DNA from 2 places in the Ruminococcus sp. MSJ-25 genome. Region 2 is predicted to be linked to the other one. Evidence: predicted binding sites of a transcription regulator. Region 2 holds the regulator's gene; the other holds the start of a gene.
The links. Region 2 encodes Rex, which represses fermentation and respiration genes when NADH is low (regulators of the CRP and FNR family bind a similar motif). Its sites were predicted from a motif close to ATTGTTAANNNNTTAACAAT; they were not measured.

Region 1: a site for Rex is predicted at 9,468-9,487, ahead of fucO (lactaldehyde reductase). Genes of this name have one in related genera too.

Annotation. Positions count from the first base shown of each region.
Region 1 covers NZ_JAHLPI010000001.1:35,943-48,280, forward strand. The annotation lists gene KQH97_RS00245 (QueT transporter family protein) at 1-400, opposite strand, end outside; gene fba (class II fructose-1,6-bisphosphate aldolase) at 532-1,395, opposite strand; gene KQH97_RS00255 (ANTAR domain-containing response regulator) at 1,496-2,068, opposite strand; gene KQH97_RS00260 (glutamine synthetase family protein) at 2,102-3,421, opposite strand; gene KQH97_RS00265 (NAD(+) synthase) at 3,548-5,512, opposite strand; gene KQH97_RS00270 (sensor histidine kinase) at 5,678-6,763, shown strand; gene KQH97_RS00275 (response regulator transcription factor) at 6,765-7,388, shown strand; gene typA (translational GTPase TypA) at 7,449-9,266, opposite strand; gene fucO (lactaldehyde reductase) at 9,710-10,858, shown strand; gene KQH97_RS00290 (response regulator transcription factor) at 11,011-11,691, shown strand; gene KQH97_RS00295 (HAMP domain-containing sensor histidine kinase) at 11,684-12,338, shown strand, end outside.
Region 2 covers NZ_JAHLPI010000014.1:184,855-197,192, reverse strand. The annotation lists gene KQH97_RS05060 (aryl-sulfate sulfotransferase) at 1-1,243, shown strand, start outside; gene KQH97_RS05055 (redox-sensing transcriptional repressor Rex) at 1,404-2,072, shown strand; gene KQH97_RS05050 (hypothetical protein) at 2,121-2,711, opposite strand; gene KQH97_RS05045 (phosphotransferase family protein) at 2,923-3,681, opposite strand; gene adhE (bifunctional acetaldehyde-CoA/alcohol dehydrogenase) at 4,171-6,789, shown strand; gene KQH97_RS05035 (L-aspartate oxidase) at 7,071-8,567, shown strand; gene nadC (carboxylating nicotinate-nucleotide diphosphorylase) at 8,564-9,403, shown strand; gene KQH97_RS05025 (DUF3592 domain-containing protein) at 9,466-10,020, shown strand; gene udp (uridine phosphorylase) at 10,041-10,829, shown strand; gene KQH97_RS05015 (pentapeptide repeat-containing protein) at 10,872-11,495, opposite strand; gene KQH97_RS05010 (glycerophosphodiester phosphodiesterase family protein) at 11,497-12,249, opposite strand.

The DNA of each region.
Region 1 (12,338 bases), on a different contig from region 2:
CTAAGGCTACCCAGCCCATGTTCACAAGAAGCGGCGTCTTGAAGACATATGTCAGTTCAAAGCCAACTATCACCGCATTTGATATCACCGGGAAAAGCGACGCAACTACAAGATTTACCTTGTTTCTCAGCAGATAGATAAGAACCGCTGCCACAACTGTTGCAAGCGTTCCAAATACTACGTCCACCATTCCGAGCGTACTGAATAGATTGACTATCAAACAACCTATAGAAAGCGAAATGATGTAATCCTTGTTGAAATAACAAAGTAGCATCAAAACCTCAGATATGCGGAACTGTACCTGTCCGTATGCAAGCGAGCTGCAAAGCATCGTAGCCACAACGTATATCGCTGCAATAAGTCCCATGTTTGTTAAACGACGTGCACTGAAAATTTCCATAAAAAAATCTCCTTGTTTTTATTTGTGAGTGGTTGATCTAGGTTACACTCTATTTAATTGGAAAATAAAATAACATAAAAAGGCTGCCGCCGAAACGACAGCCCGTTTATTTACGTTAATTTAGCTATTGATTAAGCCTTGCCAACAGAACCGAAGAGTTCCATCTTCTCCTTGACCTTAGCCTTGATAGCCTCGAAGCCAGGATTGAGAAGTTTTCTTGGATCAAAGCCCTTGCCCTGAAGATCCTTGCCCTCTTCAATGTACTTTCTTGTAGCTTCCTGGAATGAAAGCTGACACTCTGTGTTTACGTTGATCTTTGCAACGCCAAGTGAGATTGCCTTCTTGATCATATCGTCAGGAATACCTGTACCGCCGTGAAGTACCAGTGGCATATCGCCAACCTTTTCCTTGATAGCAGCAAGTGTCTCGAATGAAAGACCTGGCCAGTTTGCTGGATACTTACCGTGAATGTTACCGATACCAGCAGCGAGCATTGTAACGCCGAGATCAGCAATAGTCTTGCACTCGTCTGGATCTGCGCACTCGCCCATACCTACAACGCCGTCCTCTTCGCCACCGATAGAACCAACTTCACACTCAATTGAAAGACCAAGCTGATCTGCAACGTGAACGAGTTCAGTTGACTTAGCAAGGTTCTCATCAAATGGATAATGTGAACCGTCGAACATGATAGATGAGAAGCCAGCCTTTACGCACTTGTAGCAGCCCTCATATGTTCCGTGGTCAAGATGAAGTGCAACAGGTACTGTGATACCAAGCTCTTCGTCCATTGCCTTAACCATAGCGGCAACTGTCTTAAAGCCTGTCATGTACTTGCCTGCGCCCTCAGACACACCAAGAATTACAGGTGACTGCAGTTCCTGAGCAGTGAGAAGGATAGCCTTTGTCCACTCAAGGTTGTTAATATTGAACTGACCTACAGCATACTTGCCTGCAAGTGCCTTTGTCATCATTTCCTTAGCTGAAACTAACATTTTTTAACGACCTCCGTTATTTTAAATTTTCCTTTATTATTATACAACATTACTCCGCCAATTGCAATAGTGTGACATTAATTTAACAATTATGTAACATTTAAACCTCGTACATCTCGATGACCTTCTGAGCCACCTCGATCTTTGTGCATCTCTTATCCATAGCCTGCTTTTCAAGATATTTATGAGCCTGCTGTTCTGTAAAGCCAAGATACTGCATAAGTGAGCACTTTGCTCTGTTTATCGTTCTTATCTCTTCAAGCTTTTTGTGCAGTTTCAGGTTCTCAGACCTTATGCCCAGCATTCTTTTTCTTGCGGCACTGACAAATTTCATTGAACGGTAAAAATACTGTCTGCCTAGTGGCTTTGGTATCACCATTACGCCGAAATCTTCCAGTTTATCCGCAAGGATATCCGCATTTTCCGACTTTGCGATAGCCACACAGCTTGCGTCAGTTGAGGTGCAGACTATCTCCGCAAGCTCGTTGCCATATTCGTCTGACAATGGACAGTTTATCACGACACAGTCATAACTGCCTGACCCTACCGCACGCCTTGTTTCAAGACCCGTTGCGGCTATAGAAGTCTTGCAGGTGGGAAAGGTTTCTTTTAACAGACTCACAAGCATAGCTGTTGCCTTGTCATTGCTTGAAGCCACAAGTATCCTGTCCATTTCCCCACCTCCTTTTTTTAGCTTTCTCTGACATTACAGATGATAAAAATATCTGGCTGTTTCAAACTGCTCCTTATCGGCAGCTCTCTCATATTCTATGATAAGCTCCTTTTCTATTGCGATAAAACGCTCCAACATATGCTCAGGAAGCCTATCCGCAAGAAACTCGCTCTTTTCAGCACGTTCCACTGCCTCTTTCAAAGACTGCGGAAGTGTTTCAAGCTTTGCAAGCTCGCTTTCGTCTGCCGAGCCTATATTGAAATTAAAAGGTTTTGGAAGTTCTTCCTTATTTATAACGCCGTCTATGCAGGCATAAATAAGCAAACCCATAGCAAAGTAAGGATTACAGGTATTGTCTGCTGAACGGAGTATTATACCATTTTCATCTGTATCAGCAAGCGGTGCACGAAGAAGCTGTGCATAATTTTCATGTGACCATGAAATGTACTTAGGTGCAAGCAGACTGCCAAAACGTTTGTATGAATTTGTAGTGGTGTTTAGAAACAGCGTCATATCGCCAACGTTTTTCAGTATTCCTGCTATCATGCGCTCAGCCTCTTTGGAAAGTCCGCCAAGCTGAGGTTTGAAAACATTTTCCGTGCCTTTCATGCACATGAGCATTATATGCAGACCAGATCCGCAGTTGTCAACGATAGGCTTTGGCATGAACGTTGCGTAAAGCCCATTTCTGTCAGCCACAGATTTTACAACGTTCTTGAATGTCACAAGATTATCGGCGGCTTTCAGTGCGTTTGAATACTGAAAATCTATCTCGTTCTGACCCGGACCGGTTTCATGTCTTGAGCTTTCTGGGAAAATATCCATTTGCTCAAGTGTCAGGCAAATATCACGTCTGAGGTTTTCTCCCCTGTCAACAGGTGCAGCGTCACAATAGCCTGCATAATCGTGAGGACGCTTTGTAGGCATATCAGTATCGTCCTTTTCAAAGCAGTAAAACTCGCATGAAGTACCTATCTGGAAGTTATATCCCTTACCCTTCGCATATGCGATAGCAGTTTTGAGGAAAAACCTGCCATCCCCCTCGAAAGCCGTTCCGTCAGGATATTTCAGGTGGCAGAAAAATCTTACTACCCTGCCGTGCTGCGGTCGCCATGGAAGAAGCGCCAGCGTATCAGGGTCAGGGAAAAGTCTAAGGTCTGAAGCAGTCACATTCAAAAAGCCACCGAGCTTTGAAGCGTCAAAGATAAGTCCCTCTCTGAATATTTTCGGCAGCTCGCCTGCTATAACAGAGATAGTCTTTAGCGAACCGAATATATCGCAGAACATGAGCTTTACGAACTTTACGTCGTTTTCTTCAACGAACTGCAAAACCTCTTTCTCTGTGTATTTCATAATAAATCCTCCGTAATGATACTGTTCAGAAAAGTTTTCCGTTCCTTACTTATAATTATATCTGAACAGCCAATTCTGTAAAACCGAGCAGTTATAAAGATTTTGTTACTTTATTTTTACCTTGCGTTATTTGTCGATATCCTCCAGCCAAAGCTTAGCCACAGCGTCAGACGGCATTCTCCAATCTCCTCTCGGTGACAGGGTAACAGAACCGATCTTTGCGCCGTCAGGCAGGCAGGAACGCTTGAACTGCTGTGAGAAAAATCTGCGATAGAATGTTTTGAGCCACTTGTCTATGACCTCGTCAGGATAATCCCCCTCAAAGGCATATTTCGCAAGCCTTTTCACCTTTGACGGCTCAAAGCCCCAGCGTATGCCATAGTAAAGGAAGAAGTCATGAAGCTCATATGGACCGACAAGGTCTTCTGTTTTCTGTGTCATCTCAGTTCCACTCTCGTCGGTAGGAAGAAGCTCAGGAGAAACAGGAGTGTCCAAAATATCGTACAGCACATCTCTCAGAGTATCAGATGTGCAGGTGTCGCCGTAATACTGAACGATATGTCTTACCAGCGTTTTAGGGATAGAAGCGTTCACACCGTACATGGACATATGGTCGCCGTTGTAGGTCGCCCAGCCGAGAGCAAGCTCGCTCAGGTCGCCTGTGCCGACCACCATTCCGCTCACCTGATTTGCGATATTCATAAGCACCTTTGTGCGCTCTCTCGCCTGACCATTCTCAAACACAACGCTGTGATCGTTATAATCGTGACCGATATCTTCAAAGTGCTGTAAAACTGCTTTTGAGATATCTACCTCTCTGAACGTTACCCCCAAAGCGTCGCAAAGTATCTCCGCATTGGAGCGTGTGCGCTTTGTTGTGCCAAAGCATGGCATCGTCACCGCAACGATATCAGTATGATGACGTTTCAGCAAGTCCATTGCCATTACGCACACAAGCAGTGCAAGCGTAGAATCAAGTCCCCCTGAAATGCCAATGACCACAGTTTTGGAATGTGTGTGTGCGATACGCTTCATAAGACCATGGGATTGCATTTGCAAAATAAGGTGACAGCGCTCGTTTCTCTCCGCCTGATTTGACGGGATAAAAGGCGTTTTTGCAAATTTTCTTGTCAAAGCTGTTTCGCCAATTTCGAGGGAAAATCTCTCACGAGAAATGTTTTCCATATCCAAGAAACCGCTGTCTTTGGAAGAATAGTCCCACTCTGCGCTTGCAGGATAGGTGGAAATTTTTCTACGTTCAAAGGCAAGCTTTTTAAAATCTATTTCCGATATGGTAATGCCGTTTTCAAAAAGCCTGCTCTCCGCAAGTATAGAGCCGTTTTCCGCAATGATATTGTGACCTGAAAAGACCATATCCTGCGTTGACTCGCCGTCACCTGCAGAACAATAGATATACCCTGCCACAAGCCTTGCAGATTGGTTTGAAACAAGCTGTCTGCGGTATGAGTCCTTGCCGATAACTTCATCGCTTGCAGACAGATTGCATATAAGGGTAGCCCCAGCCTTAGCAAGATAATTTGAAACAGGGTCAGCCACCCACAAGTCCTCGCAAAGTTCAAAGCCCACCACAAGCTCAGGTATCTCTTCACATACGAAAACGGTCTGTTCCATAGGCGGTATAAATTCAAGCTGTCCGTACTCTCTCAGATCAATGGCAGCACATTCGCCTCTGTATGGTGCAAAATGTCTTGCCTCATAAAATTCGTTATAGTTCGGCAGATGCGTTTTAGGTACAAAGGCACGCACCTCTCCGTCTTGCATCACAGCCGCACAGTTATAAAGCTTGCCGTTTGCTCTCACAGGCACGCCCACAGCCACAAGCATATCGCTGTCAGCAGTAGTCTTTGCTATCTTTACAACGCCCTCCATTGCCTTGTCAAGCAAAGCGTTCTGAAAGAACAAGTCCTGACAGGTATAACCTGTTATGCAAAGTTCAGGGAACACAGCGACCTTTACGCCCTCTTCCCTGCACTTTTCAAGCTGACTGATTATTTTATCCACATTGAAGTCAACGTCTGCCACCTGTATCTCAGGGGTGCAGGCGGCGACCTTTATAAAACCGTCTTTCATAAAAATATGCTCCTTACAAGAAATTATCATTGTTATCATTATACCATTTTTTATAGGTATAAGTCAATGATTTTTACAGTATAGCAAAACTATTTTAGAACGATACTAGACAATCCGCCACTAATGTGTTAAAATTGAGATATCACATCAAAGGGGGAACGCCATATGAACAAGCTGTGGGATAAGTTTCTTTTAGGCCTTAGCTGCTGTGCATTCATGCTTGCAGAGGAAACAGATCCGTCAAACATCACCACATTGCTGTTGGCTGTCATATGCTCCGCTATCTTTCAAATAAAACCAAGCTCTGCCGTTGCATACCTTTCAGTTATTGCGTACAGCTCACTTTGCATTTTCAGCAAAGAAGCTTTGATATTCGCCCCTTTGGTGCTTTATGATGCTTTCTGTACAAAATTTTACCCTGCTATGATCTTAACATTCATAGGTGTACTTGCAAATATATTCACTCTGGGAAACGACCTCTTCCCGCTTGTCGCTCTTTTTTTGGTAAGCTTCACAATTTCAAGCCGCAGCGTTCTGAACGAAAAGCTGACAAAGATGCTCATAAATACTCGTGACAATTCAAAAGAACTTACCACCCAGCTTGTAGAGAAAAACAAAGCCATGCAGAGAAATCAAGACTACGAGATATATCTTGCCACGCTGAAAGAGCGTAACCGCATTGCAAGGGAGATACATGATAACGTGGGGCATATGCTCACAAGGTCTATTTTACAGCTTGGTGCGCTTTCGGTCATAAACAAAGATGAAACTGTCGGTGAAGCCATCAACGACCTGAGCGGCACGCTGAACACCGCCATGACGAGCATACGAAGCAGCGTTCATGATCTTCATGACGATTCTATCGCACTAAAGCCTGCTGTTGAAGACTGCATAAGACCTCTGAAAGACAGATTTGCAGTAAGCTGTGATTATGACTTTTCCGAAAGAATGTCACGAGATGTGAAGCTTTGCTTTATTGGCGTTATAAAAGAAGCACTTTCCAATACTGCAAAGCACAGCGACGGCGACAGCATAAAAATAATCATTCGTGAACACCCTGCTCTTTATCAGCTTAGTATCGCAGACAACGGAAGCTGTCCCGAAAAGATAGACGAAAGCGGCATGGGACTTGCCAATATGCGTGAGCGTGCGGCTTCTTTAAATGGAAACATAAACATCACATCGGGCAGCAATGGATTCCGCATTTTTCTGTCTGTGCCGAAACAAAACCTGACTGAACGGAGGTCTTGACATGAACATTGTTATAATAGATGATGACAAGCTTGTGGCGGTGTCGCTGAAAACCATTCTTGAAAGCACAGGCAGTGTGAACGTTCTTGCCATGGGAAGCTGCGGTGAGGAAGCCATAGAGCTTTATTCTCTTCTCAAGCCTGATGTTCTGCTTATGGATATCCGCATGAACGGCATGAGCGGTATTGAAGCCGGCGAAAAGATCCTTGCTGGGTACCATGACGCAAGGATACTTTATCTTACCACATTTTCTGATGATGAATACATAATAAAGGCTGTGCTTATGGGAGCAAAGGGATATATTTTAAAGCAGGATTTTGAAAGCATATGCCCTGCCCTTGAAACCGTTATGAATGGGCAGACAGTTTTCGGCTCAGATGTTGCAAGCAAGCTTCCTGAGCTTCTTACCAATCACAGCAGTTTTGATTTTGACCACTACGGCATAGTCGAAAAAGAACAGGAGATAATCGAACAGGTGGCAAAAGGGCTTAGCAACAAGGAAATAGCCTCACTGCTTTATCTCAGTGAGGGCACAGTGCGAAATTACATCAGCACTATCCTAGAAAAGCTCTCCCTCCGTGACCGCACACAGCTTGCTATTTTCTACTACACCAACATACAATAGCACTACAATTTCATAAAAAGTAAAGAGGAGACGGCATGACCGCTCCTCTTTTTGTTATTATTACATTTTAGCTCTTTCCTTAGCTCTCTGTGAGTTGCTCAGAATACGCTTTCTTATTCTTATGCTCTTTGGTGTTACTTCAAGAAGCTCATCATCAGCGAGAAACTCAAGTGAATCCTCAAGGCTGAGATTTCTTGGCGGAACAAGTCTGAGCGCGTCATCAGAACCGCTTGCACGGGTATTTGTAAGGTGCTTCTTCTTGCAGACATTTACAACAAGGTCTTCCTGCTTTGGTGAAGCGCCAACTATCATTCCCTCATATACAGGTGTGCCTGCTGTGATGAACAGCTCGCCTCTCTCCTGTGCGTTGTAAAGACCGTATGTTACAGCCTCGCCTGTTTCAAACGCAACAAGTGAGCCTGTTGCTCTCTTTGGTATCTCGCCCTTATATGGCTCGTAGTCATGGAATACAGAACTCATGATACCCTCACCCTTTGTGTCTGTAAGGAACTCGCTCTTGTATCCGAAAAGTCCTCTTGCAGGGATAAGAAATTCAAGTCTCATTCTGCTTCCAACAGGTGCCATTTCCTGAAGCTCGCCCTTTCTTGCACCTATCTTCTCCATAACAGAACCTACGCAGTTCTCAGGAACGTCAATAACAAGTCTTTCGATAGGCTCGCAAAGCTTGCCCTCTATCTCCTTAAACAGAACGTGCGGTGTTGAAACGCCAAGCTCATAGCCCTCACGACGCATATTCTCGATAAGGATAGAAAGGTGCATTTCGCCACGTCCTGCGACCTTGAATGCGTCTGTGCTGTCTGTTTCAGAAACTCTCAGTGAAACGTCCTTAAGAAGCTCCTTGAAAAGTCTGTCTCTCAGGTGACGGCTCGTTACGAACTTGCCCTCTCTGCCTGCGAATGGTGAATTATTTACAGAGAATGTCATTTCAACTGTAGGCTCGGATATCTTTACAAAAGGAACAGCCTCAAAGTTGCCGAAGTCGCAGATAGTGTCACCGATAGTGATGTTCTCAATACCGCTTATACAAACGATATCGCCAGCCTTTGCACTCTGGCATGGAACTCTGTTAAGTCCCTCTATCTGATACATTGTAACTATCTTGCCACGATATTCCTTCTTAGTCTGATGATAATCGCCGATCGTAACGTCCTGATTAACTTTCATTTCGCCACGCTCGATACGGCCGATAGCTATTCTTCCTACATACTCGTTGTAGTCGATAGCGGAAACAAGATACTGCATTGGACCCTCAGTATCTACCTCAGGTGCAGGGATATAGCTGAGAATCTCATCAAAGAGAGGTATCATATCCTTGCCCTCTTCATCAGGTGAGTGAGTAGCTGTACCTGCTCTGCCTGAGCAATAAAGAATAGGGCTGTCAAGCTGCTCGTCAGTAGCGTCAAGATCCATGAGAAGCTCGAGAACTTCGTCGCCTACCTCGTTAAGACGAGCGTCAGGTCTGTCTATCTTGTTGATAACGATGATTATTTTATGACCAAGCTCAAGTGCTTTCTGAAGCACAAATCTTGTCTGTGGCATTGGACCCTCGGCTGCGTCCACAAGCAGTATAACACCGTTTACCATTTTAAGAACACGCTCTACCTCACCACCGAAATCAGCATGGCCTGGGGTGTCGATAACGTTTATCTTAACGTCCTTATACTTGATAGAAGTATTCTTTGCAAGGATAGTGATTCCTCTCTCACGCTCAATATCGTTTGAATCCATGACTCTTTCTTCTACAGCCTGATTTTCTCTGAAAGTACCGCTCTGCTTGAGCATCTGGTCTACAAGGGTAGTCTTACCGTGGTCAACGTGGGCAATAATAGCAACATTTCTTAAATCTTCTCTAATCATACATACTCCTCCGATTTATCAAGACACAGCAAAGCGAATGCTTTCTGTAACGATTTGCTTAATATATTTCGCCAAAATTATAAACAATAAAAATTATAAATATATTTTCTCCCATCAAAGGAAAGAAAATCGTAATTTTTCACAAAAAGCCTATAAAACACAAAAGCACCTTGCGAAATTTTCCGCAAGGTAACTTTCCTAATTGAGAATTATAGCACATTTTTGCCGATTTGTCAAGAAAAAAGTATCATTCACAGGTTACGCCTTGTACAGTGTGCCTTAGATTAAATGATTTATGTTTTTGGCTGTTTTACACAATATTACGCCACTAATATTTTACATAAAAATAATTGAAATCACGGTATAAAAGTTGTATAATATCAATAATCAAAGATATAACTTTGATAACAGAGATCATATATTTTGAAAGGCGGAATAATCAAATGGCTAACAGAATGATACTTAATGAAACTTCATATTTCGGTGCAGGCTCGATCAGCGAGATAGTTACAGAGGCAAAGAAGAGAACTTTTAAAAAGGCTCTTGTTGTAACAGACCCTGACCTTATCAAATTTAACGTTGCAAAGAACGTTACAGATCTTTTGGAGGAAGCAGGACTTGCTTATGATATATTCTCTCAGGTAAAGGCTAACCCTACTGTAAAGGTAGTAAAGGCTGGTATCGAAGCTTTCAAGGCAGCAGGCGCTGACTATCTTATCGCTATCGGCGGCGGCTCATCAATGGACACTGCAAAGGCTATCGGTATCATCATAAACAACCCTGAGTATGCTGACGTTACTTCTCTTGAGGGCGCTATTGACACAAAGAATCCTAGTGTTCCTATAATCGCTGTTCCTACAACAGCAGGCACAGCCGCAGAGGTAACTATCAACTATGTTATCACAGACGAGGAGAAGAAGAGAAAGTTCGTTTGCGTTGATCCACACGATATCCCGGTTGTTGCTATAATCGACGCTAAGATGATGTCATCAATGCCAAAGGGACTTACAGCTTCAACAGGTATGGACGCTCTTACACACGCTATCGAGGGCTACACAACACTTGGCGCTTGGGAGCTTACAGACATGATGCATCTTAAAGCTATCGAGATCATCTCACGTTCACTGAGAAAGGCTGTTGAGAATGACCCACAGGGCAGAGAAGATATGGCTCTCGGTCAGTATATCGCAGGCATGGGCTTCTCAAACGTCGGACTTGGCGTTGTTCACGGCATGGCTCACCCGCTCGGTGCATTCTATGACACACCTCACGGAATTGCAAACGCTGTACTTCTTCCGTATGTAATGGAGTACAACGCTGAATACACAGGCGAAAAGTTCAAATACATCGCAGAGGCAATGGGCGTTGACACAACAGGCATGAGCCAGGCTGAATACAGAGCAGCCGCAGTAAACGCAGTTAAGCAGCTTTCAAAGGACGTTGGAATCCCTGAGAAGCTCCACGAGATAGGCGTTAAGGAAGAGGATCTTCAGGCTTTGAGCGAATCTGCATTTGCAGACGTATGCACAGGAGGAAATCCAAGACCTTGCACAGTTGAGTCTATCCTCGGCATCTATAAGACAGCATTCTAATTCAAAAATCTTTTATCTGCCCTCGGTTTTCGGGGGCAGATTTTTATTGCCCGAAAAGAATATTTATGGTATAATACATTTAAAGTGAGTTTAAAGTTCATAGGTTATCATATATCGTAAGATATTATACTGACTTATAGGGAGGAATTTTAATGAGATTACTTCTTGCTGAGGACGAAGTGGAGCTTGCAAATGCGCTTTCGGCAGTGCTTAAACACAAAAACTATTCTGTTGACGCTGTTTACAACGGCATCGACGCATACAACTATGCAATTGCACAGGATTATGACGGCATAATACTTGACATTATGATGCCTGGTATGGACGGCATACAGGTGCTTACAAAGCTTCGTGAAAAGGGTATCGACTCCCCTGTTCTGCTGCTTACTGCAAAGTCTGATATTGACGATAGGATAACCGGACTTGATTCAGGTGCTGACGATTATCTTACAAAACCCTTTGCAATGGGCGAGCTTCTTGCGAGAATAAGGGCAATGACACGCCGCCGCACTGAGTTTGCACCCTCTACCCTTACTTTCGGAAACGTTTCTCTCAACAGACAGAGCTTTGAGCTTTCAGGTCCTAACGGCTCTCAGAAGCTTGGCAACAAAGAGTTTCAAATGATAGAAGCCCTTATGCTAAATCACGGCACGCTTATTTCCACAGAGCGTTTCATGGAAAAGATATGGGGCTATGACTCTGACGCTGAGATAAACGTGGTGTGGGTATATATTTCATATCTGCGTAAAAAGCTTGGTCTTATCGGAGCTGATGTCGAGATAAAAGCTACAAGGGGCGTGGGCTACACACTAGAGGAAAAGCATAATGATTAAGCGTTTACAGCGGAAATTCGTTGTTATCGCCGCTGTGTGCCTTCTTATCGTAGAGTTTGCCATAATAGGCGGCATAAATGGAGTGAACATCTATCAGACCAACAAGAATGCAGACAATCTGCTGAACATAATAATCGAAAATGACGGCAGATTTCCTGAGTTTGATCCCATGGGCATGAAGCATGACAAGCCGCAGGATAATTCAGACAGCTCATCTCCCCCTGAGAGCAAAAAGCCTGATAAGCACAGAGGCTTTAACGAGGAAACTAAGTATCAGACAAGGTATTTTGTTGTATATACCGACAGCAATGGCGAAATAACCAAGGTAGATACAGGACACGTTGCGGCGGTGTCAAGTTCGCAGGCTATAGAATACGGCAAAAGCGTTCTTGACAGCGGCAAGACTTCAGGCACGTCAGGAAACTACCGCTACAAAACAGGCGACACTGACAAAGGCAAGATAATAGTTTTCATGGACTGCCGCAGTGACAGTGCCACCAAAAATCGCTTTTTGCTGGTGTCGTGCGCTATAGGTGCGGCAGGATATATACTTGTATGTCTGCTTATCATAATCTTCTCAAAGCGTGCCATAAGACCTGTTGTGGAAAGCTTTGAAAAGCAAAAGCAGTTCATCACCGACGCAGGGC
Region 2 (12,338 bases):
AGACTGGGACGGTCATATCGTATGGAAATTCGACAAAACTGAACTTGTTGCCGACCCGGGTAAGGAACCGGTCTATATGGCTAGACAGCACCATGATTTTCAGCGTGAGGGCAGCACTGTGGGTTACTATTATCCAAATGGCGAGCCAAAGACAGACAGTGGCAATACACTTATCCTTACTCACGAGAACCTTTACAACCACGATATTTCAGACAAAAGACTTATCGACGATAAGATCATCGAAGTGGATTGGGAAGGCAATATAATTTGGAGCTGGCGTGCAAGCGACCACTTTGATGAGCTTGGCTTTGACGAGGCCGCAAAGAACGCATTGTTCAGAAACCCCGGTCTTCACGGTGAGGCAGGTGGAGATTGGATGCACATAAACAACTTCTCTACCCTTGGCGAAAATAAGTGGTATGACGCAGGCGACAAACGCTTCCACCCAGACAATATCATATTTGACGCAAGAAACTCAAACATACTCGGAATTATCGAGAAATCAACAGGTAAGATAGTATGGCGTGTAGGTCCTAACTTCAACGAAAGCGAAGCCACAAAGAAGCTTGGCTGGATAATTGGTCAGCACCACCTGCACATGATACCAAAGGGACTTCCTGGAGAGGGCGACCTGTTGGTATTCGATAACGGTGGCGAGGGTGGCTACGGCACACCTAACCCTGCTTCCCTCACAGGCGTGAACAATGCACACAGAGATTACTCAAGAGTACTTCAATTCAATCCTGTTACACTTGAAATAACATGGCAGTACACTCCCCTTGAAGCAGGAAATCTGCTTTTTACTGACGCTTCTAAGTTCTATAGCTCATACATCAGCTCTGCACAGCGACTTCCGAACGGAAACACTCTTATTACGGAAGGTTCAGATGGACATCTTCTTGAAGTCACACCTGACCATGAAATAGTTTGGGAATTTGTAAACCCTTATTTCAAGAATTTTGCCGGCACATTCAAAAGCAACATGATCTACAGAGCTTATCGTGTACCATACGAGTGGATACCACAGCTTGAAAAGCCTGTTGAGACCTCTATCGAGCCTATCGACATTACAAAGTTCAGAGTACCGGGTGCTTCTATTGGCGAGGGTACAGGGCTTGTTACAGCCGTTGACGGGATCGATCCAACAAAAGGAGTTCCTCTCACAGGTTCAGGAAATGAAGAAGATGATGAAGAACGCATCGACTTCTGTGTTGCTTCTGTAAAGAAAAAAGATCTAGAATAAAATTAATGTACATAAGGCAGCTTCTGTAAAACGAGGCTGCTTTTTTAGACCGCAGAGAGTTTACAAGTCCTTGACAAAAGAAAAGATTAGTGCTATTATATTATGTGATATTGTTATTTATTTATCAATCATGTTTTTTAGTAAAGGAAAGTGTAAATATATGTCTAAAGACGGTTCGATATCCGCATCAGTAATAAAACGACTGCCACGTTATTATAGATTTTTAGGTGAGCTTCAAAAAGAAGGACTTGAAAGAATATCTTCAAGGGAGCTTTCTGAGAGAATGAAGCTCACGGCTTCACAAATAAGACAAGACCTTAACTGCTTTGGCGGATTCGGTCAGCAGGGATATGGCTATCACGTTGACGAGCTTAGAATGGAAATAGGCAAGATACTCGGAGTAGACAAGCATTTCAAGACCATACTTATCGGTGCAGGAAACCTCGGTAAAGCTATCGCCACACATATTAACTTTGAAACAAGGGGTTGCAATCTCATAGGCATATTTGATATAAACCCAAAGCTCACTGGTGAAGTGGTAGGAAACATACCGATTCGTCACACTAATGATATAGAAAGCTTTTGCGAAGCAAACTCCCCTGTTGTAGCTGTGCTTTGTATACCGAAAGCAAACACTCAGGCTATTGCAGACCAGCTTGTAAATCTTGGTCTGAAAGCGTTCTGGAATTTTTCACATTATGATCTTAGCATCGACTATGAAAACATAGTTGTGGAAAATGTCCATTTAGGTGACAGCCTGCTTACACTTACATATGCAACAAATATCATCACAAGCACTGATACTGACAACAGCGAAGAGATCGAATAAAAAAATCACACCAGAAAATTCTCTGGTGTGATTTTTTTATATAAAGTATTAGCGAACTGTTTTAACCGCGGCTGTTTCAACAACTGCAGCAAGATGGTCGTTAACCTCTTTGCTCTGATAGTATTCAGCAAAAGACTCAGTTACTTGATCTGCCCATGACTCTGTAGATTGAGTTTTAACATCCTCGGTATTGATTTTTTCAGCACTTCCTGTTTCATCATCAAGAACGTAAAGCTTATCTGATGCAACCTCGGCAGCGACAGTTGCCACCTTTGTCAACACATCGTCATTTTTATCATATATAACAAAAATGTAACAATTCTTTTTGTTCACAGTCTTAGTGCCTGTATAACCATAAAGCCTTTTTGTTTTTTCAGCCAAAGGATATATCTCCTTGCAGACATCTACGACCTGATTAAACGAATCAACAGCCTCATCTGGTATCTTTTCAAGAGTGCTTCTGTCAGGGAGTGAAGTAGTTTCGTCTGGCACTTCATCAGTAACCTCTGTTTGAGCTGTCGTTACGTCATTATTTGTAAGATTAACATTATTTTCTGTTTTATTATCGGCATTTTTTCCACAAGCCGGCAAAGTAAACATAGTGCAAACTATAGCAACAGCTATCATTAGCTTTTTCATATTGATCCTCCGAATAACCTCTGTAGTCCTAAATCATTATGTCATATTTCAACAGTTTCACATTATATCACATGAAAATTACTCTGTAAAGAGATTATAAAGAATTGTAACAAAATATCCCGATTATGACGAAACTCATAATCGGGATAAATCATTTTTTAGCTATTTGCACAATAAGAGGTTACAAATTTGTTACAACCTGACAAAAAGACTAATCGTAATCTACAACGTCGATCCACTTCATGAGCAGATCCTTCTCTTCCGGCTTGCCCTTAATGAGCTGTGCTGCTGCAACGATCGGCAACCAAGCCTGTACATACTGCTTAGATGTTCCGCTCTTTACGCAATACTTATCAAGATAAGCCTCAGCAAGATCAGGATTGTTAAGGCAGAACAGCAGGTATGTTCTTGCAACGTCAGCAGACGCATTACCTTGTCTAGCAGAACCCCAATTGATAACATAAGTACCTTCGTCATTGATGATAACGTTCTTTGGCTCAAAGTTACCATGGCAAAGCTTGATGTGCTTTGGCATTGAATCAAGTCTTGTGAGAAGCTCATACTTCTTTATCTCGTCGATCTGACCAAGAGTCTTGATCTGTCTTGCCATCTTATCTTTCAGCTTTGAAAGAAGTGGCATATACTGAGCGTGTATCTCGCACTGAATGTCGATAAACTGGTTAAGATACGTGTCTTTCTTGTCTGGATTTTCGTCCATAAGCTGCTGAAGAGTCTTACCCTTTATAAAGTCCATTGTAATAGCCCATTTGCCGTCGATAACGGAAACCTCGTGAAGAACAGGCATCTTTATAAAGGAATTGCCAAGTGTTGTTTCAACTCTTGCGTGTGTAAGAGCTGCATACAGACACTTTTCCTTGTATTCAGGCTTCTTATAGATCCTGACTGCCATTCCATCAGATTCATAAACATCATAGATGTCGCTGGATGCTACAAAGTTATCAAGTTTCATAAGTCATATCTCCTTTTATTTTAAAATATGGTATTAAGTCGAGTTTCAGAGTATACATTGATTTTTCAACAGCCTTATTGTGTAAAATTACCTTTACATCTCCGTGCTTTCTATGTATCTCTGTTATGTCTATATTATACTACAGATTTTCTAAATGTCAAGCACATTTTCGTTATTTTCACAACTGTTTTATTTTTGTTTAGTTTTTATCTTATATTTATTAATCTTTTTTCAGGCGGCATATATGATAAATTTTTATCAATCTGATTTTTATTGTGCAGTTTGACGGTCATGAATTGTTAATCTATCATAAAACAATGTTCAATATTTATGTATATTGCATAATAAAGCGACGTAAAATATCAAAAAAGCTGTAACTTTATAAGATTGACAAAAAAATAACAATCGTATATAATATAAGTAAGATAAAACCCGAGCGGGAGTTATCAAGAGTAAAAAACAATAATTAATTTATTGGAGGTTTATTTTATGGCAAAGAGTGAAGCTAAAACAGTCGGCATCGTCGATACAGAGGAAGCTCTGACTGCTAAGATCGCTGAAGTAAGAGCTGCGCAGGCAATCTTCGCTACCTACACACAGGAGCAGGTAGACAAGATCTTCAAGGCTGCCGCTATCGCTGCTAACAAGGCAAGAATCCCACTTGCAAAGATGGCTGTTGAGGAAACAGGCATGGGTATCGTTGAAGACAAGGTTATCAAGAACAACTATGCTGCTGAGCACATCTACAATAAGTACAAGAATGTTCAGACTTGTGGTGTTTTTGAGGAGAACAAGGCTTACGGCACAATGAGAATTTACGAGCCTATCGGTCTTATCGCTGCTGTTATCCCAACAACAAACCCAACTTCTACTGCTATATTCAAGACACTTATCTGTCTTAAGACAAGAAATGGTATCATAATCTCACCACACCCAAGAGCAAAGAAGTCAACTATCGCTGCTGCTAAGATCGTTTATGATGCAGCTGTTGCAGCAGGTGCTCCAAAGGGTATCATCGGTTGGATCGATGTTCCTTCTCTTGAACTCACAAACATGATCATGAGAGAGTCTGACACTATTCTCGCTACAGGCGGTCCTGGAATGGTAAAGGCTGCTTATTCATCTGGTACACCAGCTCTCGGTGTTGGTGCCGGTAACGCATCAGCTATCATCGATTCTTCTGCTGATATCGTAAACGCTGTAAACTCTATCATTCATTCTAAGACATTTGATAACGGTATGATCTGTGCTACAGAGCAGACAGTTATTGCTGATAAGACAGTTTACAACGATGTTAAGAAGGAATTCATCAAGAGAGGCTGCTACTTCCTCAACGATGAAGAGGCTGACAAGATCAGAAAGACAATGCTCATCAACGGTGCTCTTAATGCTAAGATCGTTGGTCAGCGTCCTGTAACTATCGCTAAAATGGCTGGCTTTGAAGTTCCAGAGGATACAAAGGTACTCATCGGCGAGGCTACAAGCACAGCTCCAGAAGAGGCTTTCGGTCACGAAAAGCTCACAACTATCCTTGGTATGTACAAGTCAAAGAACTTTGACGACGCTCTTGACATCGCAGAGGCACTTCTCGTAAACAACGGTGGTCTTGGTCATACTTCAGTTCTTTGGGTAGATAACATAAACGAGAGAGAAAAGCTCAATAAGTTCGCTGCAAGAATGAAGACTTGCCGTCTTATCGTAAACACACCTTCTTCACTCGGCGGTATCGGTGACCTCTATAACTTTGACTTTGCTCCTTCCCTCACACTCGGATGCGGTTCATGGGGCGGCAACTCAGTTTCTGAGAACGTTGGCGTTAAGCACCTGCTGAACATTAAGACAGTCGTTGAGAGGAGAGAGAATATGCTTTGGTTCAGAGCACCTGAAAAGGTATACTTCAAAAAGGGTTGTCTCCCTGTTGCTCTTGACGAGTTGAAGACTGTTATGGGCAAGAAAAAGGCATTCATCGTAACAGACCAGTTCCTTTATAAGAATGGTTATACAAAGGCTATCACAGATAAACTCGATGAAATGGGTATTCTCCACGAAACATTCTTCGATGTTGCTCCAGACCCAACACTTGCTTGTGCACTTGAGGGTGTTGCTCAGTTGAGAGCTTTCGAGCCTGACACAATTATCGCTATCGGCGGTGGTTCTGCAATGGACGCTGGTAAGATCATGTGGGTTCTTTACGAGCATCCAGACGCTGACTTCTTCGATATGGCTATGAGATATATCGATATCCGTAAGAGAGTTTACACATTCCCTAAGATGGGTGAGAAGGCATACTTCATTGCTATCCCAACATCTTCTGGTACAGGTTCTGAGGTAACACCTTTCGCAGTTATCACTGACGAAAAGACAGGTACTAAGTATCCTCTGGCTGACTATCAGCTCATGCCTAACATGGCTATCGTTGATACAGATATGATGATGTCTGCTCCAAGAGGTCTGACTTCTGCATCAGGTATCGACGCTTTGACACACGCTCTTGAGGCTTATGCATCTGTAATGGCTACAGATTACACTGACGGTCTTGCACTGAGAGCTATGAAACTTATCTTTAAGTATCTGCCAGATGCATATGACAACGGTCAGACAGACGTTAAGGCTCGTGAGGAAATGGCTACAGCATCTACAATGGCTGGTATGGCATTCGCTAACGCATTCCTCGGTGTTTGCCACTCAATGGCTCATAAGCTCGGTGCTTATCATCACCTGCCACACGGCGTTGCTAACGCTCTCCTTATCACAATGGTAATGAGATACAACGCTGACCCAACACCTAGAAAGATGGGTACTTTCTCACAGTATCAGTATCCACATACTCTTGAGAGATACTGCGAGTGTGCACATTCACTTGGTATTGTTGGTAAGAACGATGAGGATACACTCAACAAGTTCATTGACGCTATCGAGGCACTCAAGGAAAGAGTTGGTATCAAGAAGACTATCGCTGATTACGGCGTAGACGAGAAGCACTTCCTTGAGACTCTTGACAACATGGTTGAGGACGCATTTGATGACCAGTGCACAGGTGCTAACCCAAGATACCCACTCATGAGCGAGCTGAAGGAAATGTACCTCAAGGCTTACTACGGCAAATAATATTTGCTGACAAAGCAATTTGCAGAGTGACTAATATTTGATTATTAGTTGATCTATAATAAACCTCCGACTGCTTGTTCCCTTTTGGGAGCAGGCAGTCATTTTTTTGTTAAGTTGCACTTAAAATAATTTAAGGTATGTGCATTATATATGCAAATAACAGTTGAAAAAGGGAAAAATATATGGTATAATGAAATAAGTATAAATTATTTCAGAGCAATATCTGGTGTGATTTTTACATAACACTTGGCGACACTCCGCCATACAAAGAGGTTACAAATATGAACAACAAAAATTATGACGTTATTATCGCTGGCTGCGGTGCGGCAGGTCTATATGCAGCACTTAACCTTTCCCGTGATTTAAATGTACTTGTGCTTTCCAAAAGAGAGCTGACCTTGTGTAACTCTTCCCTTGCACAGGGTGGAATTGCAGGCGTTTACGACAATCCAAAGGACTCGCCTGAATATCACAAACATGATACATTTGTAGCAGGCGGATTTGAAAATGATCCTGAGTCCACTCAGGTCCTTGTTGACGAAGCCTATATTGACATCGGAAAACTCATAGAGCTTGGCGCTGACTTTGATAAGTGTCCTGATGGATCTTATCACCGCACTCTCGAAGGTGGACACGGTATGAACAGGATTTTTCATCATGCCGATACCACAGGTCTGGAGATCGAAACAACTCTACTAAGAAATGTTCAACAGCTAGATAATGTTGAGATACTCGAAAATGCCGTTATGTGCAACGCAAAGAAAACCAAAACAGGTTTTTCCATTCTTGTGCTGACTAATGACAACGAATATACGACATATAATTGCAGATACGCCATTTTTGCAACTGGTGGAATAGGCAGAGTTTACGAATACACTACAAACTCCGCTATCGCAACAGGCGACGGCATAACTATTGCTCATGAGCTTGGTGCAGAGATAAAAAATCTCAGCTATATCCAGTTCCACCCAACAGGCTTTAACAACAAGCACACTCGTGAAACTTTCCTTATCTCTGAATCTGTCAGAGGCGAGGGAGCTTATCTTAAAAACTGCAACGGCGAAAGATTTATGCAAAACTATGACGATCGGCTGGAGCTTGCACCTAGAGATGTTGTTTCTCATGCGATCATGGCTGAAGCCAAGAAAACAGGCTCTGACAAATTCTATCTTGATATCACTCACAAAGACCCTGAGTTTGTCAGAAACAGATTCCCTATGATAAATGAAAAGCTTCTCGAAGCAGGTTATGACATGACTAAGGATATGATACCTATTTTCCCTTGTCATCATTACCTTATGGGCGGCATAAATGTTGATACATATGCAAGAACTAACATTGACAGGCTTTATGCCTGCGGTGAATGTTCACATACAGGGGTTCATGGCAATAACAGACTTGCAAGCAATTCCCTTCTTGAAGCTTTGGTATTTTCAAGACGTGCTGCGGCTGACATCAATGAGAAGATAAAATCTGACAGTGGTGACCTTGAAACATACGATTTCAAGATAGACAATGAAGCCCCGCACATTCCTCATGGCATAAGAACAGAGATAAGAGATATAATGCAGCGTGCATATTTCGTTATCCCTGATAAGGAGGCTTTGCCGCCTGATCTTGAAGAAGTAACAAAGCTAAAAAATTTCCTTTGTGACGGTAATTTCAAAATAGACAGAGATTATGTTGAAGCAAGGTCTCTTACAACTGTCGCTTATATCGTATTAAAGGACGCTATCGAAAAGCTCAAATCCAAAGAAAAAATGGAGGAAAACAAATGAAATTAATGCAGTTTCAGATCGACGATATCATTAAAACAGCTCTGCTGGAGGATATCAACTATATAGACGTTACAACGGATTATCTTGTTGACGAAAATTCAGTTTCAACAGCAAAGTATGTTTCAAAGGACGAAGGCGTTCTTTGTGGAATTGATGTTGCAATGAGAGTTTTTCAGCTTCTTGACAGCAATGTTAAATGTGAGATATTTATCCATGACGGTGAAAAGGTCAAGAAAGGCGACATTATCGCAAAAATAACAGGCTCAACAAGAGCCTTGCTCAAAGGCGAAAGAACGGCACTGAATATCGTTCAGCATATGTCAGGCGTTGCAACTGCAACAAACAGATGCGTTGAGCTTGTAAAGGGTACAAAGGCGTCTGTTGCGGATACAAGAAAAACGCTCCCGGGTCTTAGAGTTTTGCAGAAATATGCAGTTACAGTAGGCGGTGGAAAAAACCACAGATACAATCTTTCAGATTGCGCAATGCTCAAAGATACTCACCTTGACGCATATGGCAGCATGACTGGTGCAGTAAACGCTCTCAGAGAAAAAATGGGGCATACAGTCAAGATAGAAGTTGAAGTCGGAAACCTTGAAGAACTCAAAGAAGCTCTTACACTTGGCGTTGAGATAATCATGCTTGACAATATGACAAATGAAGATATGGCAAAGGCTGTTGAAATGACAAATGGCAAAGCACTTTTAGAAGCTTCAGGAAACGTGACCTCTGAAACAATCCGTGCAATAGCTGAAACGGGCGTTGATATCATTTCTATCGGTGCTATCACACACTCAGTCAAGGCATTTGACATTTCAATGAAAATGGAAAAGTAAGATAAAACAAAAGCCGACACCATATTAAGGTGTTGGCTTTTATGCTTAAATGGGGGAAAAATATGCGTTATTACAAAAGATCTCATGTGCATTACAGCAAATCAGCAATGAAAATAATAGCGTTAGTTTTCATGTTGGTTGGCGTGACATTTCTTGCAGTTGGAATAGGTTTTGCAATACACCAAACTCAACTCAAAAACAGATGTACTCTTGAAGTCAATGCTATAATATCAGACATTCTCAGCAAAGATGAACGACACGAGAACGATGACGGACACGTATCATATAGCACAGTTTACACACCAGTGTATTCATATAACGTTGACGGACAGCTCTACACCACTCACAGCAATACATATTCCAGTAACATCAGATACAGAAGAGGACAAACGATCCAGATATTCTGTGACCCTGACGACCCTGAAACGTTTTATGCACCAAACGATACAACCAATACCATATTAACAGTTGTTTTCTGTGGATTAGGCGGGCTGTTTGCGATTATAGCAATAGTGCTTATCATAGTGCTTATACATATAAAGAAAAAGCAGAAATCCGGAAAAAATTTTGCAGAAAATGAATTATACGAAGAAAATAATTATCCATACGACGAATAATTCTGAGAGGAGGAATTTTTATGGCAAGCATTATGGACGGTGAAAGACAATTTCACATCAGAACTATCCCTGAAGAAGTGGGCAGATATGTTATTATGCCGGGCGACCCTGGAAGAGTGCCGAAAATAGCGGCACTTCTTGATGACGCAAAGCAGGTGGCTCAAAACAGAGAATACAATGTTTATACAGGCTATCTTGACGGTGAAAAGGTAACTGTGTGCTCGACCGGTATCGGTGGACCATCTGCGGCAATTGCAGTGGAGGAACTGGTAAAGTGCGGTGCAGACACATTTATTCGTATCGGTACAAGCGGAGGAATGGATCTTTCCGTTAGCGGTGGCGACCTTGTTATAGCTTCGGCGGCTGTCCGTGGCGAAGGTACGTCAAAAGAATATCTCCCCGAGGGCTACCCTGCTGTAGCAGATTTCACTGTAACAACTGCCCTTGCAAAAGCTGCGGCTGTACTTTCAGAAGATAAGCTTGGCAAGCGTTATCATGTGGGCGTTGTTCACAGCAAGGACAGCTTTTATGGAGAAGTAGAGCCTGACTCAATGCCTGTGAGCGACGATATAAATTACCGCTGGGACGCATATTTAAGGTGCGGCTGTATGACTTCCGAAATGGAATGTGCCGCAGTTTTTTCAGTAGGTATCACAAGACACGTCCGTTGTGGAGCTGTTATAACAGCTATATGGAACGTGGAGCGTTCAAAGGCAGACCTTGAAGACAATGTGAGCGACGACACCACAAGAGGTATCCACTGTGCGGTGAACGCTGTGAAAATACTGATAGAACAGGATAAAAAGTGATAAAAAAAGCCGCTGTGACGTTTATTGTCATAGCGGCTAAAATTATTTTATTCTTATTCCAAGGAGCATTGAAAGCTCCACAGCTTGATCGGCTGAAAAAACAGCGTTTCGGAGTTCTCTGAATGTATCAGAAACGCGCAGTCCACTTACAAGACAGGTAGAAAAATCAACGCCGCCGAGAGCCGTTCTGAAAAATGATGTGCCAAGGTATTTGCTGCCGCTGGTCTTGAATGCTTTGAGATTGCAGGAAACAAGCTCAGCCGAGGACATATCACTGTTTTTCACCTGGGTTTCAGACAGCTTGCATTTATCAAATATGGCATATCCGCAGTTTGAGGATTCAAAGGCTACACCTTGAATGGAGCAATCCTTGAACTCTGCGCCAACGAGCTTGCAGGAGCTGAACTCACATCTGCTGAGGTAGGATGAGTCCAGTGATGAATTTGACAGATCGCAGGATATGAACGTCACATCAACGAATGAGGAACGCTCAAAATCGCAATCGGTAAAGGTGCAGTTTTCAAACATACAGTTTATAAATGACAGGCAGGAGAGATCTTCGCTTTCAAGATATTCTCCGCTAAATTTACAGCCTGAAATATCGCTGTCAGTGCGTTTTGCAGTACGTTTGACTTCGTTAAGGTCGCACAATGGAAGGTCTTGCATCTTATTCACAGCTTTCCTCCCAATTGTCAGAAAAATCAAAATCATCAGGAAACTGCTCTGCTATAACTGTCTTTGAAAACTGTGAAGCAGTTTCTATAAGATCTTTGCCTCTTCCTGTCCATGTGAGCAGGTCTGCGTCTATATCAACGGCCTGAAAGGCAGTTTCAAGGCTTATAGATCTGAGGTCGGCAGCAATGAACTGAGGCTTTGAAATAATTCTCCAGATAAATGGCTGAGCACAAATGAACCTTTCGATATATTCAAGGTCTATATTCTTTTTGTATTTTGAGATAAGCTGACCCCTTGTGACTTTTGGTGAATGAAACCTAAACCACATCACTGAGAACGGGTTAAAGCTCTGTACTGCAAATTCGCCTTTGTATTTCTTCATCATATGGTCAACTCGGTTTTCAAGCTCTCCAAATGGCGCACCGCCTTTAAGCTCAATAAGAAGTGGCACTTTGCCGTCAACAGTTTTCAGCACCTCAGACAGCAGTGGTATCTTTTCATCACTGTTTTTAAGTTTAAAGGCAGAAAGCTGTTCATATGTGTAATCAAACACTTTGCCCTCAACGCTGCACATTCTCATAAGGTCATTGTCATGGAAAACCACAATGCGGCAATCCTTTGTTAGACGTACATCAAGCTCGATAGAAAGACATTTTTCAACCGCAAGCCTGAATGCGGTAAGAGAATTTTCAGGAACAAGTTCTGAGTGAAGACCTCTGTGAGCAATATATTTACCAAAATCCATATGGGATACCTCTTTTCGTATTAAAGTCATTTATATTATACTCTCCCAGACTTAGATTGTCAACTGTATCACGCCGGATAATATATATT